2 regions of the Mesorhizobium sp. LjNodule214 genome follow, and region 1 is predicted to be linked to the other one. Evidence: riboswitches for the same ligand, from Rfam matches in the RefSeq annotation. Region 1 holds a riboswitch; the other holds the start of a gene.
What was found. Region 1 has a riboswitch for cobalamin ahead of ACSQ3Z_RS05825 (aromatic ring-hydroxylating oxygenase subunit alpha). Riboswitches for the same ligand answer to the same signal wherever they lie in the genome.

Region 1 (4,183 bases):
CGGCATCGCCATGGTGTTCCAGTCCTACGCGCTCTACCCGCACATGACGGTCTACGACAACATGGCGTTCTCGATGAAGATCGGCAAGGAAAGCAAGGCCGAGATCGACAAGAGGGTGCGGCAGGCGGCCGAGATCCTGCAACTGACCAAATATCTCGACCGGCTGCCCAAGGCGATGTCGGGCGGCCAGCGCCAGCGCGTCGCCATCGGCCGCGCCATCGTGCGCAATCCGAAAGTGTTCCTGTTCGACGAACCGCTGTCGAACCTCGACGCGGCACTGCGCGTCGCCACCCGCATCGAGATCGCCAAGCTGAAGGAATCGATGCCGAATACGACGATGATCTACGTCACCCACGACCAGGTCGAGGCGATGACGCTGGCCGACCGCATCGTGGTGCTGAAGGAAGGCCATATCGAGCAGGTCGGCACGCCGATGGAGCTCTACAAGCGGCCGGGCAATCTGTTCGTCGCCCAGTTCATCGGCTCACCGGCCATGAACATCCTGCCGGCGACGATCGACAAGACCGGCAACCCGACCATTGTCAGCCATGTCGGCGGCCGCAAGGCGACGGTGCCGATCGCCACGCCGGCATCGGCGAAAGGCGCTGCGGTCAGCTTCGGCGTCAGACCGGAGGATCTGGTGATTGCTACCGGCGCGGACTATCTGTTCGAGGGAACGGTGGATTATGTCGAGCAGCTCGGTGAGGTTCAGCTCGTCTATGTCGATATCGGCCGCGCCGACCTGCCGCTGGTGACCAAGATGCCGGGCAATGTCGAGGTCAAGCGCGGGACGACGCTGCGGCTGGGCGCGGACGCCGGCGACCTGCATATCTTCGACGCGGACGGCCACTCCTTCTCGCTCCACGCGCCGGAAGTGAAGGCGGCCTGAAGACAGGCCATCTGGCATTGCATAAAAACATAAAAACAAGAGCGGCGGGCCTAGCCCGCCGCTCTTGTTTTGCTAACGACCTCGGCGGTCAGTTGTTGCCGAAGAGGTTGCGGTCGCTGCCCTGAGAGGCGGACTTCTGCACGTCGCCCGACGAGTTCAGCAGCTTGTAGACCGGCGAGCCGGTATTACGCACAGACGAGGTCTGCGTGGTGTCGATGTTGGCGGTCGTCTGCTTGTTGACGGCACTCGCACCAACGCTGTCGTTGCGGGCATAGGCGCTGCCGCCGGCGATCAGAAGCGCGGCGGCAGTAAGGACAATCTTGTTCATTTTGGGTGCTCCTGGATTTTCAGTTCCCGGAGCGGCGGGCTTGACCGCCGCTCTGCGTCTTGGGATCGGCTGTTAGTTGTTGCCGAACAGGTTGCGGTCGCTGCCCTGGTCGACAGGCTTCTCGGTGGCCGGTTCCGACTTCTTGATCGAAGCGGTGTACGAGCTGTCCACTGCAGCAACGGGCTGGTCGGCGCCATTGGAGCCATAGTTGTCGCTGCCTGCGAAGGCGCTGCCGGAAATGGCCAGAAGGGCGGCGGCAGTGAGAACAATCTTTTTCATTTTTAAATACTCCAGTATTTCAGTTTTCCGTCCGTCTAGCGGCGTGTCTTGGGAAGGAATTCGCGTCGTTCGGACAGCCCCGATGTGGGAAAGCCAGGTGGCGGTTTCCAATCACGAAGTTGTTCCGTGTGGACCATGACTCTGCATCTTGAAATTGTACCAGAGCCTACTACCACCGAACCTTTTATCAACTTTATCAATTGGTTATCAAAAAGCCGCCTATGCATCACCAACTGTGTCGGAGTGCCAGCGTTCACACCGTCCTGCACGCACCGTCAACAGAAACGAACCGTTCGGTTCGATTTTAGAATCTGCTAATAGTCACTTTTCGATACTGTTAACCATTTTGACGCCGGCTAAAGCCCGATCGCGAGCGATTCGTGACGGGCACCAAGTGCGGCAGAAGCGGAAATCGGCGTCCCTGGAGTTTGGCTGCGGTAATCACCATCCGTGTCGCGACACATGGATGCGATGTCGTTTTCATACCGCCGGCAATCCGGCCGTCATGGTTAGATCAATTCATCTCAGGTGCTGCCTCGTCGCCGACGAAGCGGAGAATTGGGAAGCCGGTCAAAACCCGGCGCTGCCCCCGCAACGGTGGTGGAGTTCAAGTCGCAACGGGAGACCACTGGGCAATCCGCCTGGGAAGGTGTCGCGACCGTCCGCAAGGACACTCCAGAGCCCGGAAACCAGCCGGAGATTTCTAGACTCGACTGATCGCGGTGGGCGGTCAAGAGGTGGATGGTGCATGTCCGGTCTGCCGCCGGATTGCCGCCGGTCTTTCCTCCATCACCACCAGTTCAGTCCTTAAACGATAAGGACAGGACATGGATGCGCGCAACGACATGCTGAGGCTGCTGCACAGCCGCAAGCAGGGCTACTCGCTGGAACAGCCCTTTTATACCGACGCCGATTTCTTCAAGCTCGACATGGAGCTGATCTGGTATCGCGACTGGCTGTTCATCGGCCATGACTGCGAACTGCCGAAGCCCGGCAGCTTCATCACCGCCCAGATCGGCGACTATCCAGTCGTGCTGGTGCGCGACCAGCAAGGCAAGATCAACGCCTTCCACAATTCCTGCCGCCATCGCGGCAGCCGCGTCTGCAACGCCGAGAAGGGCACTGCGGCAAAGCTGGTCTGCCCCTATCACCAGTGGACCTACGAACTCGACGGCCGGCTGTTGTTCGCCCGGCAGATGGCCGATGGTTTCGACAAGAGCCAGTTCAGCCTGAAGCCGGTCGCTTGCGAAAGCGTCGGCGGCTACATCTTCATCTGCCTGGCAAAAGAGCCGGCCGACTTCGCGCCGATGCGGGCGATGATCGAGCCTTACCTCCTGCCGCACCGGTTGCGCGAGGCAAAGGTCGCCTTCGAATCGACTATCGTCGAGAAGGGCAACTGGAAGCTCGTCTGGGAAAACAACCGTGAGTGCTACCACTGCGCCGGCAATCATCCCGAACTGTGCAAGACTTTTCCGGAAGCACCGACGGTCACCGGCGTGCAAGGCGCCGACAGCGACCCCGAAATGCTGGCGCACTGGGCGAAATGCGAGGCGGCGGGCCTGCCGAGCAAGTTCCGCATCGACCCGGCCGGACAATATCGCGCCACCCGCGCGCCGCTGCTGCGCGATGCCGTCAGCTACACGATGAACGGCAAGCGCGCGGTGACAAAGAACCTGTCCGACACGGTCTCGGCCGATCGGATCGGCACCTTGATGCACTATCACTACCCAACGACATGGAACCACATCCTCATCGACCACGCGGTGACCTTCCGCGTGCTGCCGATCAGCGCCACGGAAACCGCGGTGACGACGAAGTGGCTGGTGCACAAGGATGCGGTCGAGGGCGTCGATTACAACCTCGAAGAACTCACCCATGTCTGGACCGAGACCAACGACCAGGATCGCCGCATCGTCGAGGAAAACGCCTTCGGCATCCTGTCGCCGGCCTACGAGCCCGGCCCCTATTCGGAACTGCATGAGGGCGGCGTCATCCAGTTCGTCGAATGGTACGCGTCCTTCATCGGCCCGCGCCTTGCCGAAGGCGGCCGGCCGGCGCTGCGCAATGTCGCCTGAGGGGTGAGGGGATGAATGCGATGACCGATCTCGGCCTCTACCGCCACCTCGACGAGATGGCGCCCTGGAACGACAGGCTGCAGGTGCTGGAGGTGATCGGCGTCGCCGACGAGGCGCCCGACGTCAAGACCTTCACCTTCCGCTCCGACAACCAGACCTGGTTCCGCTACAAGCCGGGCCAGTTCGTGACGCTGGAACTGCCGACCGCCGACGGTCCGCTGATGCGCACCTACACGCTGTCGTCGTCGCCGTCACGGCCCTTCTCAATTGCGGTGACGGTCAAGGCACAGGCCGGCAGCGTCGGCACGCGCTGGATGTTCGATCATCTGAAGCCCGGCACCCACGTAAAGGCCTACGGGCCGGTGGGCGACTTCTCGCTCCACAGCCATCCTGCGGCAAAGTATCTGCTTATCTCGGCCGGCTCCGGCGTCACGCCGATGATGTCGATGCTGCGCTGGTTGAACGACTGCGCGCCATGGACCGATGTCGGCTTCGTCAACTGCGCGCGCCGGCCGGAAGAAATCATCTTCCGCAAGGAGCTGGAATTGCTGGGCAGCCGAATGCCCGGCCTGTCGCTCGGCTTCATGATCGAGGAGCGCTCCAGCCGTGAAG
Region 2 (4,183 bases), on a different contig from region 1:
GGGCGGCCGCTCGTTTCGACGATTTCATCAACCTCCCGGCCTCCAGGCTGACGGCGCTGCTGATCGTGCTTGCCGCCTTCATCGTCAAAGGCGCCGATCCGAGCAGTGCCTGGCAGGCCGTGCGGCGCGACGCGAGAAAGCACCGCTCGCCCAATGCCGGCTGGCCGGAAGCAGCAATGGCCGGCGCGCTCGGTCTGGCGCTGGCCGGGCCGCGCAGCTACGGCGGCGTCGTCGTCGAGGATGCATTCATGGGCGAAGGCGGCCGGCGCGAAGCCGACAGCACCGATATCAGGCGGGCGCTGACGCTCTACCGGATCGCCGACTATCTGCTGATCGGGCTGTCCGGCATCCTGTCGGCGCTCGTCATTTACCTGACATTCTGAGATATCAGAACTCGATCCCTTGCTGCGCCTTCACGCCGGCAGCGAAATGGTGCTTGGTCAGGCCCATCTCGGTGACGAGGTCGGCAGCCTCAACCAGCGCCGGCTTGGCGTTGCGTCCGGTGACGACGACGTGCAGGCCCTCACGCCGGCCTTTCAGCGCCGCGACCACACCGTCGAGATCGAGATAGTCGTAGCGCAGCGCGATGTTGAGTTCGTCGAGCACCACAAGGCTGATCGACGGATCGGCCATCAGCTCGAGCGCCCTTGCCCAGGCGGCCTCGGCGGCGGCGATATCGCGCTTCAGGTCCTGCGTTTCCCAGGTGAAACCCTCGCCCATCGCATGCCAGACGACGCGGTCGCCGAACGCCGCAAAGGCCTCCTTTTCACCGGTATGCCATTTGCCTTTGATGAACTGGACGACGCCGACGCGCTTGCCGTAGCCGAGCACCCGCAGCGCCAGCCCGAACGCGGCGGTGGTCTTGCCCTTGCCCGGACCGGTGTTGACGATCAGCAGCCCCTTCTCGATCGTCTTGCCCGCCACCTCGGCGTCCTGCACCGCCTTGCGCTTGGCCATCTTGGCGCGATGGCGTTCCTCGTCCTTGGGATCGATATCGGTCATCTCATTTCACCTTCAGCGGCAGCCCCGCCACCATCAGCAGCACCGTGTCGGCAACTGCGGCGACCTGCTGGTTGAGGCGGCCTGCGGCGTCGCGGAACCGGCGGGCAAGCGCATTGTCCGGCACGATACCCTGGCCAACTTCGTTGGACACCACGAACCACGGTCCGCGCGGCCGCGACAGCGCGTCCGCTAGTTGCCGGCATTCGGCGTCAAGATCGTGTTCAGCCAGCATATGGTTGGTCAGCCACAGTGTCAGGCAGTCGATCAGCACCGGCCGGCCATCGGGCAGAGCTGCGAGCGCGCCGGCCAGGTCGAGCGGCGCATCGATGGTCGTCCAGCCTTCGCCACGCCGCGAGCGGTGCAGCGCGATGCGTTCGCGCATCTCCTGGTCATAGGCTTCAGCAGTGGCGATATAGGTCCAGGGCGCCGGCCCTGCCGTCACCAAGGATTCGGCATGCGCGCTCTTGCCGGAGCGCGCACCGCCGATGATGAAGGTCAATCCTTTGCGATCAGGCAAAGCTGTCGCGCAGGCTGGTCGCCGTACCGGTGAAGCGTCCGCGCACCACGCCGACGACGGCGCCGAGCACCAGCCAGAACACCAGATTGGTCACCGTCACCGCCACCACGAACTGGTGATGCAGACCTTCGGGGATCGGCGTCTCGAAGCTGTCCGGCTGCGGCGCGCCGACAATATGCGGCGCCACGATCAGGACCACGGCCAGGATCGCCAGCGGCAGCGACTTGCGGAAGGCGATCAGGCCGAGACCGGCCGCCGTCGCCGCCACCGTTGCCCACCACCAGATCTGGCGTTCGGTGAGGTCGGCCGCCGGCATCGCCGGCAATTCCGGCGGCAGGCCAAGGCCCGGCGCCAGCGTGAACGCGGCAAAACCGGCCAGCCCCCAGAACACGCCCTGGCGCCAATTGCCGATGCCGCCGGCAAACTCCGAAACCGCGACCAGGACCAGCGCGAAGCCGATGCCGGTGACGATGTTGGCCAGCACGCTGAAGGCGAAGCGCTCGAAGCCATCGGCCGGCGCCCAGCTTTCGTCCTCCGCCGGAGCGGCCGCCTCAACCGGCGCCGGTGCGGCGCTACTCATGGCATTGGTATCCGTAGCGTTGCCGGTTGGGGCTGCCGGCGCTGCGGCATGCTCATGCTGGTGGCCGCCTCCGGCCTGTTCGTAGACCTCGGCCTTCAGGATGAGCGGCACGGTGGCAAAGGCCTGCATGCAGGCGAGAACGACGCCGGCCACGAGCCCTGCGATCGCCGCGATGAACACGACGTTGCGAAACAGATTCATGATGTCAGGTCCTCGTCAGTGGCAGGGAAACGCCATCGAATGGCGATAGTCGTGCGCGGCATTGTGGACCGCATCGATGTGCGAGAAGCCGACAACGCCGATGACGAAAATGCCCAGAAACGCGCTAAGCACGAGCTGCATGAGGCGCGACTGCGAGGAGACGGAAGCGCCGAGAGAGACCGAAGCGGTATTCATATCTTGTCCTTTCGCCCTCCACCCGAGGGCACAGAAGTCAGTTCCCTGTCGCCGGCAGGTCTCCTGGCTCGCGGATCAGCACCCTTCCCCACCTTCCCGAAGAAAAATCTTCAGTGGCTTATGGGGAGGACTACCGCACACAGTTGCGGGGGCAGCCACGGCATCGGGCAACAATTCAGCCCTCACCGCATTCCCTCTTGGTCCCTAATGGAACCGACGACAGGGCGCGACTATAGGCAGAATCACTGCCTCCGGCAAACCAAATTCCGCCCGTTACCAGCGCGAATGCGCCACCTAAAGCGCATCGCGCCGAAACGGATTCAGCCGACGCGCTTTAGGTCTTTGTTTTATGCATGTCGTTTTCCCAAAACCGCTGCGCACTTCTGGGCGACATGCAGTAGGTCAGCGATCCGACATGGCGATCCGCTCGGCCACCAGGTGCTGCAGCCGCCACAGACGGGAATCATGAATGCCGCGCTGCTCCAGGTTCTTGACCGTGTTGTAGAGATAGTCGGCGCCGGATCCCCAGTGCCCGCACGACGTCGCCAGCCTTTCGACCACCTCGTCTTCGTCGAGCGGCCCGGCATAGGTGGTGCCCTTGCGATTGATGACGAAGGCCAGCACCCGCAGTGGGCCGCTGTCGCTCGCCACCCTGAGCACGCGCGGATGGTAGCTGGTCGGCTTCAGCGTCACTTCGCGCCGCAAAAGCTTGTCGAGCTGCTGGCGCCGATCGTCATTGCCCAGCCGAAAGGCGACGCCCTTGCATTGCCCGCCGCGATCCAGCGCCATCATCAGGCCGGGCTGATCCTTGGTGCCGCGCCAGCGTGTCATCTTCATGCAGAAGGAGCGGTGCCAGCCGCGCGCCACCGCGACCCGCTCCTCGACATGGTCGATTTCGGGTTTCCAGATCAGCGAACCGTAGCCGAACAACCAGAGCGGCTCGGTGGCAGGCAGTTCCGCCTCCAGCGCGTCCACCATCGCCTCATAGTCGCTGTCGTCCAGATGCGCGGCGTCCGGGTCCGGTCCGCTATCCTCGACCGCGCGAAAACAGCGGGCGACCAGCTCTTGCGTGAGCGACATCGTTCTTGCCGGCATGACCTGCGACCTCGGGCGACCGGCAGGAATGCCGGAGGGGGATGAACCGACCTTAAAGTTCGCCATTGCGCGCCACAATGGCGGCGGCGCGCGCCAATTGACAAAGGCCCCGGCCGGGTGTCGGCTGCGCCATCCAGGGAGCCGGCCATGCAGCCCGATCAGACCGAACGCGACCTCTACAATGGCTTGACGCGGCTCGAGCCGACGCTGCCGTCCTCCGCCTATTGGGACGTCGAGGCCTACCAGCGCGATCTCGACGCCATCTGGTACAAAAGCTGGCTGCTGGTCTGCCGCGAGGCCGACCTTGCCCAGCCGCTGGCGTTCCGAACCTTCCGTGTCGGCACCCAGGAGATCGTCGTGCTGCGCGACGAGACCGGCGAATTGCGTGCCTTCCACAACACCTGCCGTCACCGTGGTTCGCAGCTTTGCCAGGAGAGCGAGGGGCGGCTCAAAGCGCGGCTGATCACTTGCCCCTACCACGCCTGGTCCTATTCGCTGCGCGGCGATCTCGTGCGCGTGCCGTCGAAATCGCTGCCCGAAGGTTTCGACAGGGCCGATCACCCGCTCTACCGCGTGGCGCTGTCGATATGGCG

Region 2: another riboswitch for cobalamin. It lies ahead of ACSQ3Z_RS16050 (CbtB domain-containing protein); the one in region 1 lies ahead of ACSQ3Z_RS05825 (aromatic ring-hydroxylating oxygenase subunit alpha).

Annotation. Positions count from the first base shown of each region.
Region 1 covers NZ_CAXUPE020000001.1:1,188,688-1,192,870, forward strand. The annotation lists gene ACSQ3Z_RS05810 (ABC transporter ATP-binding protein) at 1-889, shown strand, start outside; gene ACSQ3Z_RS05815 (DUF680 domain-containing protein) at 978-1,217, opposite strand; gene ACSQ3Z_RS05820 (DUF680 domain-containing protein) at 1,290-1,496, opposite strand; cobalamin riboswitch at 2,006-2,208, shown strand; gene ACSQ3Z_RS05825 (aromatic ring-hydroxylating oxygenase subunit alpha) at 2,324-3,571, shown strand; gene ACSQ3Z_RS05830 (2Fe-2S iron-sulfur cluster-binding protein) at 3,592-4,183, shown strand, end outside.
Region 2 covers NZ_CAXUPE020000002.1:435,797-439,979, forward strand. The annotation lists gene cbiB (adenosylcobinamide-phosphate synthase CbiB) at 1-383, shown strand, start outside; gene cobO (cob(I)yrinic acid a,c-diamide adenosyltransferase) at 388-1,002, opposite strand; gene cobU (bifunctional adenosylcobinamide kinase/adenosylcobinamide-phosphate guanylyltransferase) at 1,004-1,519, opposite strand; gene ACSQ3Z_RS16045 (CbtA family protein) at 1,512-2,300, opposite strand; gene ACSQ3Z_RS16050 (CbtB domain-containing protein) at 2,316-2,495, opposite strand; cobalamin riboswitch at 2,532-2,728, opposite strand; gene ACSQ3Z_RS16055 (gamma-glutamylcyclotransferase) at 2,898-3,590, opposite strand; gene ACSQ3Z_RS16060 (aromatic ring-hydroxylating oxygenase subunit alpha) at 3,738-4,183, shown strand, end outside.